Regions from separate parts of the Microbacterium sp. FW305-3-2-15-F-LB2 genome, predicted to be linked through region 1. Evidence: predicted binding sites of a transcription regulator. Region 1 holds the regulator's gene; the other holds the start of a gene.

Region 1 (3,699 bases):
GGTCGCGGAACTTCGAGAACATCCCCTGCTGGTGTTCGGCCAGCCGGGGCGCAGGGGCCTTCGTGCGCTTGGCGAATTCCTCGATGAGCGCGCGTTCCTTGTGATCCAATCGCGTCGGGGTCACCACGTGCACGCCCACCTTGAGGTCACCGCGCTGACTGCCCCGCAGCGGCGTGATGCCGCGGCCCTTGATCGTCAGCACGTCACCGGACTGCACGCCCGCCCGCACCTCGAGGTCGACGCTGCCGTCGAGCGACTCGATCGTCGTGGTCGCGCCGAGGATGGCATCCGGCATCGACACCTCGAGGGTCGCGACGAGGTCGTCGCCCTCGCGGCTGAACGAGTCGTGCGATTCGACGGTGATCTCGAGGTACAGGTCACCGTTGGGACCACCCGCGGGGCCGACCTCGCCCGACCCGGGGAGCTGGAGGCGCAGACCCGTCTCGACGCCCGCGGGGATGTCGACCGACACGGTACGGCGGGCACGGACACGACCCTGGCCCTGGCACGTTCCGCATGGGTACGGGATCGTCGTTCCGTACCCCTGGCACACGCTGCAGGGCTGGCTGGTCACGACGTTGCCGAGGAGGCTGCGGACCGTGCGCTGCACGTGACCGGAGCCGTGACAGATGTCGCAGGTGACTTCGCTCGTGCCCGGCTGCGTGCACGCGCCCTGACACGTCTCGCAGAGGACGGCCGTGTCGACCTCGAGGTCGCGGTGGACGCCGAACACGACGTCGCCGAGCTGCAGCGAGACGCGCACGAGCGCATCCTGTCCGCGCTCCCGACGCGACCGGGGCCGGGGGCCGCGGCCACCGCCGCCCTGTGCTCCGCCGAAGAACGTTTCGAAGATGTCGCTGAAGCCGCCGAAGCCCGCCGCTCCCCCACCGCCGAATGGGCTCTGGTCGCCGCCCATGTCGTAGCGGCGGCGCTGCTCGGGGTCGCTCAGCACGTCGTAGGCATGGGTGACGAGCTTGAAGCGCTCGGACGCGTCCGCGCCCGGGTTGACGTCGGGGTGGAGCTCGCGCGCCAGACGCCGATACGCGCGCTTGATGTCGTCGGGGCTGGCGTCGCGCGCGACGCCGAGGACCTCGTAGTGGTCAGCCACAATCGCCTTCCTGCCCGCTCACGCGGGGTCGATCAGATTCGGTGCGGGTCTCGTCAACGAGCGTTGTCGTCGTCTTCGAGCATCCGGGTCAGATAGTGCGCGACGGCGCGGACCGCCGCGAGGTTGGAGGAGTAGTCCATGCGCGTCGGACCCAGAAGGCCCACCCGCGCACCGCCGGCGGTACCGTCGTACCGGCTGGCGAGAACGGATGCCTCGACGAGACCGAACGGTTCGTTCTCGCGGCCGATGCTGGCCGACAGACCCTGCTCGTCGGCGACCATCTCGCTCATGAGCCGCAGCAGGGTCACCTGCTCCTCGATCGCCTCGAGGAGCGGATAGATACTGCCGCGGAAGTCGGACTCGCGTTTGGCGAGGGTCGCCGCGCCCGCCATGACGAGGCGGTCCTGGCGGAACTCGTCGAGCTCTTCGCCCACCACCCGGAGGACGGCGTCGGAGATGAGGTCGACGGCGATGCCGGGCCGGGGGCCGTCGACGGTCGCGGCGGCCACCGCCTGCGCGCAGTCCGCGACGCTCCGGCCGACCAAGAGGGCGCCCACGCGGGCGCGCAGCTGCACGATGTCGCCCTCCGTCGGCTCGACGGGCACGAGCGCGATGCGTTGCGAGACACGCCCCGTGTCGGTCACGAGGATGACGAGCACGCGAGGGCCGCCGAGGGCCACGAGTTCCACGTGGGAGAGGTTCGCCCGGGCGAACGAGGGGTACTGCACGATCGCGACCTGACCGGTCAGCTGCGTGAGCGCCCGGACCGTGCGCGCCAGGAGATCGTCGAGGTCACCGGCCTCGTCGAGGAACGAAGTGATCGCGCTGCGCTGGGCCGTCGACAACGGCCTCAACTCGGCCAGGTGGTCGACGAAGACGCGGTACCCCTTGTCGGTCGGCACCCGTCCGGAGGAGGTGTGCGGCGCGATGATCAGGTCTTCGTCTTCGAGCTGTGCCATGTCGTTGCGGATCGTCGCCGCGGAGACCCCGAAGGCGTGCCTCTCGACGATGGCCTTGCTGCCGACGGGTTCGCGCGTGTCGACGTAGTCCTGGACGATGGCGCGGAGCACCTGCAAGCCGCGTTCGGACACCATGGCGGGCTCCCTCCTTCTGGCACTCCGGACTCCTGAGTGCCAATTCTAGAACACCCGCCCGGCGGTGAGTCGGAAGCGCGCTCAGGCGGTGAGGGCCCGGACGACGGCGTCGGCGAGCAGCCGACCCCGGCGGGTCAGCACGATGCGCCCGCGGACGGCATCCGCTCCGTCGACGAGGCCATCGGCGATGAGGGATGCCACGGCCTTCCGGCCCTCGCCGAGCAGTTCGGATACCGGCAGACCGTCGCGGATGCGGCTGCGGAGCAGGACGGACTCGAGGCGTCGCGCGGTGTCATCCGGACGTTCCCGGGCCGCCGCGGGCGACTCGGCCGCCGCCAGACGCTGCGCGTAGGCCGCGGGATGTTTGACGTTCCACCAGCGGAGGCCCGCGACATGGCTGTGCGCGCCGGGTCCGAAACCCCACCAATCGGTGCCGCGCCAGTAGGCGAGGTTGTGGCGCGAGCGGTGCGCGCCGTCGGTCGCCCAGTTGGACACCTCGTACCAGTCGTACCCGGCGCCGGCGAGCAGATCGTCGGCCAACTCGTACATGTCGGCCTGAAGGTCGTCGGAGGGCTCGGCGACGACCCCGGAGCGGATCTGTCGCGCGAGCTTCGTGCCGTCCTCCACGATCAGCGCGTACGCGGAGATGTGGTCCGGGCGCAGAGCGATCGCCGTCTCGAGCGACGCGCGCCAGTCGTCGAGCGACTCCCCCGGTGCCCCGTAGATCAGGTCGAGCGAGACGTCGAGTCCGGCGGTTCGCGCCGACGCCACCGCCGTGGCGACGTTGCGAGGATCGTGCGTGCGGTCGAGCACGGCGAGCACGTGCGGCTGGGCGGACTGCATCCCGATCGACAGGCGGGTCACACCGGCCTCGGCGAGCGTCGCCGCGACGCGGTCGTCCACCGTGTCGGGATTGGCTTCGACCGTCACCTCTGCGCCGTCTCGGATGCCGAACTCGTCGCGCACCGCGTCGAGCATCCGCGCGAGGTCGCCCGGCGGCAGCAAGGTCGGGGTGCCGCCCCCGAAGAAGACGGTGGATGCCGCCCGCCGGGCGCCCGCGGCATCCATGACCGTCCCGGCCAGGCGCACTTCGGCCGCGAGCGTGTCGGCGAAGTCTTCCTGCCGCGCACCGCGCAATTCGCTCGAGGTGTACGTGTTGAAGTCGCAGTAGCCGCAGCGGACCCGGCAGAACGGGACGTGCAGGTAGACGCCGAAATCGGCCGTCGGGTCGATCGGCAGGTCTTCGGGCAGGCGCCCGTCGACGGGCGCCGCATCGCCGAGCGGCAGTGGTCCGCCCATCAGGATGTGTATAGCGGCGAGATCGCCCGGAGGTAGCGCTGGAAGAGCGCACGGCGGCGCCGGTTCACGAGTCCGATGAACACCCGGTACGACGGGGCGGTGGGTCGGTCGAACGCCCGGACCACGAACCACACCTCGTCGTTGTCGCGCCATTCGACGGCGAACAGTTCCTCGCCGCTGACGATCGAATGACCGACC
Region 2 (3,699 bases), 1.1 Mb from region 1:
CAGGATGCCGCGGGGGTCGAACACCCGCTTGATCTCGCGCTGCAGACCCCGCAGGCGGCTCGACAGCTCCCCGTCGAGGTCGTCGAGCTTCAGCGTGCCCACGCCGTGCTCGCCCGCGACGGTGCCGCCGAGGTGCTGCGCGAGCTGCAGCAGGTCGGCCGCGGCCCGGTGCGCCGCGGCGGTAGCGACCGGATCGGCAGCGTCGTAGACCACCGTGGGATGCAGATTCCCGTCGCCGACGTGCCCGGCCAGGCTGATCTCGACGCCCCGCTCTTCCGCGATGCGCTCGGCCTCCTCGGCGAAGGCCGCCAGACGCGACCGTGGCACCGCGAGGTCGCCGTGCGTGGCGGCGCCGCGCAGCGCGAGCAGCCCGGGGTTGAGAGCGCGGCGAGCGGCGAGGAGCCGGTCCAGCTGCTCTTCGTCGTCGGCGCGATCGACCGAGACCGCACCATGCGCGCGGAAGGTGGCAACGAAGTGGTCGAGGTCGCGATCGGCTCCCTCGACCGCGTCCGTGATCGCGAGCAGCCATGACCGCGCCGCCGGGTCGAGATCCATGTCGGGACGGGCGATGCGGATGCCGCGGAGCGCCGTGTCATCGAGGAACTCCAGCGTCGAGGGGAGGCGGGGTCCGGTCGTCAATGCCGCGGCGGCCGCGAGCGCTGCCGCTGTCGAGGGGAACAGGCCCAGGACGCCGCGGGCGGGTCCCGGTGCGGGGAGGAGCCGGAGCGTCGCCTCGGTCACGACCGCGAGGGTTCCCTCCGAGCCCACGACGAGGCTCGTCAGGTCGAGGCCCGCGACGCCCTTCACCGTGGCGGGGCGCGTGCGTTCGATCGAGCCGTCGGCCAGGACGACCTGGAGCGACAGCACCGCGTCTCCGGTCACGCCGTACCGGATGCACCGCATGCCACCGGCGTTCGTCGCGATCGTGCCGCCGATCGTCGCCCACTCGGCCGATGCCGGATCGGGGGCGTAGAAGAGCCCCCGCTCGGCCGCCGCGCGCTGGAGATCCGCGACGACCACGCCGGGCTGAACCGTGGCCGTGCCCTCGACCGCGTCGATGGCGAGGATGGCATCCATCCCCGACAGATCGAGGAGGATGGCTCCCTCGATCGCGGCCGAGCCGCCGACGAGCCCCGTGCGCGCGCCCTGGGGAACGACCGGGGTCCCGGTCGTGTTCGCGACGCGGAGGACGGCCGAGACCTCCTCCGCGGTGCGCGGCTGCACCACCAGAGCGGCCCGCGGGGCCGGAAGACGCGAGGCGTCCGTCGCGTGCGCCGCGACGAGGGCGGGGTCATCGATGACGCGTCCGGCGGGAAGGGTCTCGGTCAGTCGCACAGCGAGATCGGCGGTCACCGAACCAGCGTATTCAGCCCCGGACCAGAGCCCCCCGCGGTCGGTCACGGGGCGTAAGACGCCGCTGGACAAAGCAGAACCCCGGGTGCCGAGGCATCCGGGGCTCTGAGGAAATCGCAACGCGATCAGCGAACGACCACCGCGAGGACGTCGCGAGCCGAGAGCACCAGGTACTCGTCGGCGCCGAACTTGACCTCGGTGCCGCCGTACTTGCTGTACAGAACGCGGTCGCCGACGGTGACGTCGAGGGGGACACGGTTGCCGTTGTCGTCGATACGGCCGGGTCCGACGGCGACAACCTCGCCCTCCTGCGGCTTCTCCTTGGCGGTGTCGGGGATGACGAGACCACTCGCGGTGGTCTGCTCAGCCTCGACCTGCTTGATGACGATGCGGTCCTCGAGCGGCTTGATGGAAACCGACACGGTCTACCTCTTCTTTCTCGTTACAGAAGACTCGTTAGCACCCACACCAGGAGAGTGCTAATCCGAGTGTAGAGAAGTGCTGGCACTCATGCAACGCGAGTGCCAACAGTTTCGACACCTAGGCTGGCCCGGTGGAGATCGCCGAGCTGACCGCCCTGCTCACGCCCGACGGGCTCACCCTGCTCGACGAAGTGGGACCGCTCACGACCACCGACGACGCCGCCCGCGCGGTGTCGCGGCTGCGCGCGGCGGGCCACTCCCCCGACCTCGTCGCGGCCGTCGTGAGCCAAGCCCGGCTGCGCGTGCGCGCGGGCGCGAAATTCGGTCCTTTCGCCGACCGGATGCTCTTCACCCGCGCGGGGCTCGAACAGGCGACGCGCCTGCCGATCGCGGCACGGCACGCGGGTCGGTTCCGGGCCGCCGACGTGAGCTCGGTGGCCGACCTCGGCTGTGGCATCGGCGGTGACGCACTGGGCCTCGCGGGGCTCGGCATCCGGGTGCACGCGGTCGACGCCGATGAGGTCACGGCCGCGATCGCCGCCTACAACCTCGCCCCCTTCGGCGACGCCGTCACGGTCGCCCACGGTCGAGCGGAGGATGCCGACCTGAGCGGCGTGGATGCGGTCTGGCTGGACCCCGCGAGGCGCACCGCCGGCCACGGCGAGACCCGGCGCGTATCGGCCGACCAGTGGTCGCCGTCACTCGAGTGGGTGTTCGAGCTGCTCCGCGACCGGCCCGGCGGCGTGAAGCTCGGGCCGGCGTTCGACCGTGAGCTCATCCCGGACGACGTCGAAGCGCAGTGGATCAGCGCCGACGGTTCGACGATCGAACTCGTCCTCTGGGCGGGGAGCCTCGCGCGCGACAACGTCCGCCGCGCTGCGCTCGTCGTGCGCGGCGACGACGCCTGGGAACTGACGGCACCCTCGGATGCTCCCGACGTCGAGCCCCGCGAGCTCGGTGCGTACGTCCACGAACCCGACGGCGCCGTGATCCGCGCGCGCCTGATCGGCGAGGTCGCGCGATCGCTCGAGGCCGGCATGGTGGCCCCGGGCATCGCGTACCTGACCTCTGACGCGGCTCTGACGAGCCCCTTCGTGTCGTCGTTCCGCGTACGCGAAGAGCTCCCCGCGGACACGAAGAAGCTCGCGCGCGCCCTGCGCGATCGCAGCATCGGAACGCTCGAGATCAAGAAGCGCGGGGTCGACATCGACCCCGCCGCACTGCGGACGCGCCTCTCGCTGCGCGGCGACGAGTCGGCGACTTTGCTCGTGACGCGCGTCCGTGGCCGCCGCGTGGCGCTGCTGGCCGACCGCGTGGGGTGACGCGCGGGCGCTGAAGCAGACGCTCGCCGAAGCCCGGACCGCGTCCTCAGGCCGCGGTCTCCGCGGCGCGGGCGGCGAGGAAATCATCGATGCGGTGCCGGGTCGCCATCAGCGTCTCGATGCGCGTGGAGAGATCCTCGCGCACGCGGGCGAGCTGGACGGCGAGCGCATCGTGAGCCTCGGCGGGGGCGTCGCCGGTGCACGCGAGCACGGACGTGACGATCTCGCGCGAGAAGTCCATCTCGAAGAGCATGTGGATCACGACCGCCCGCTCGACCGCGACGTCGTCGTAGCGGCGGTAGCCATTGGATTCACGTTCGGAGTCGATGAGCCCGAGCTGCTCGTAGTACCGCAGCGAGCGCGGGCTGACGCCGCTGCGCCGACTGACCTCGCCGATCCTCATACCCACCGCCTTGACCTTGACACGATGTCAATCTATACGCTCGCCCCGACCCCGTGGCGAGGCGCCCGGGGTGAGGAGGACTTCGCATGACCCACACCATCTCGGTCGCCGGCCGGACGCGCACCTTCGTCGTGGTCGGTGACCCCGACGGCCCGCCCGCTCGCCCTGTCGTCCTCGTCTTCCATGGGTCGCGCCAGAG

Evidence for each region. Region 1 encodes HrcA, which represses chaperone genes, less so after heat shock. Its sites were predicted from a motif close to TTNGCACTCGNNNNNNNCGAGTGCNAA; they were not measured.
Region 2: the regulator HrcA is predicted to act here: its motif matches at 1,855-1,881, upstream of groES (co-chaperone GroES).

Annotation. Positions count from the first base shown of each region.
Region 1 covers NZ_JBYSZO010000001.1:1,778,094-1,781,792, forward strand. Annotated here, with positions in the region: gene dnaJ (molecular chaperone DnaJ) at 1-1,108, opposite strand, end outside; gene hrcA (heat-inducible transcriptional repressor HrcA) at 1,162-2,202, opposite strand; gene hemW (radical SAM family heme chaperone HemW) at 2,284-3,501, opposite strand; gene AC3WLZ_RS08635 (DUF1990 domain-containing protein) at 3,501-3,699, opposite strand, start outside.
Region 2 covers NZ_JBYSZO010000001.1:632,415-636,113, reverse strand. Annotated here, with positions in the region: gene AC3WLZ_RS03120 (FAD-binding oxidoreductase) at 1-1,353, opposite strand, end outside; gene groES (co-chaperone GroES) at 1,479-1,775, opposite strand; gene AC3WLZ_RS03110 (THUMP-like domain-containing protein) at 1,907-3,097, shown strand; gene AC3WLZ_RS03105 (MerR family transcriptional regulator) at 3,144-3,500, opposite strand; gene AC3WLZ_RS03100 (CE1 family esterase) at 3,587-3,699, shown strand, end outside.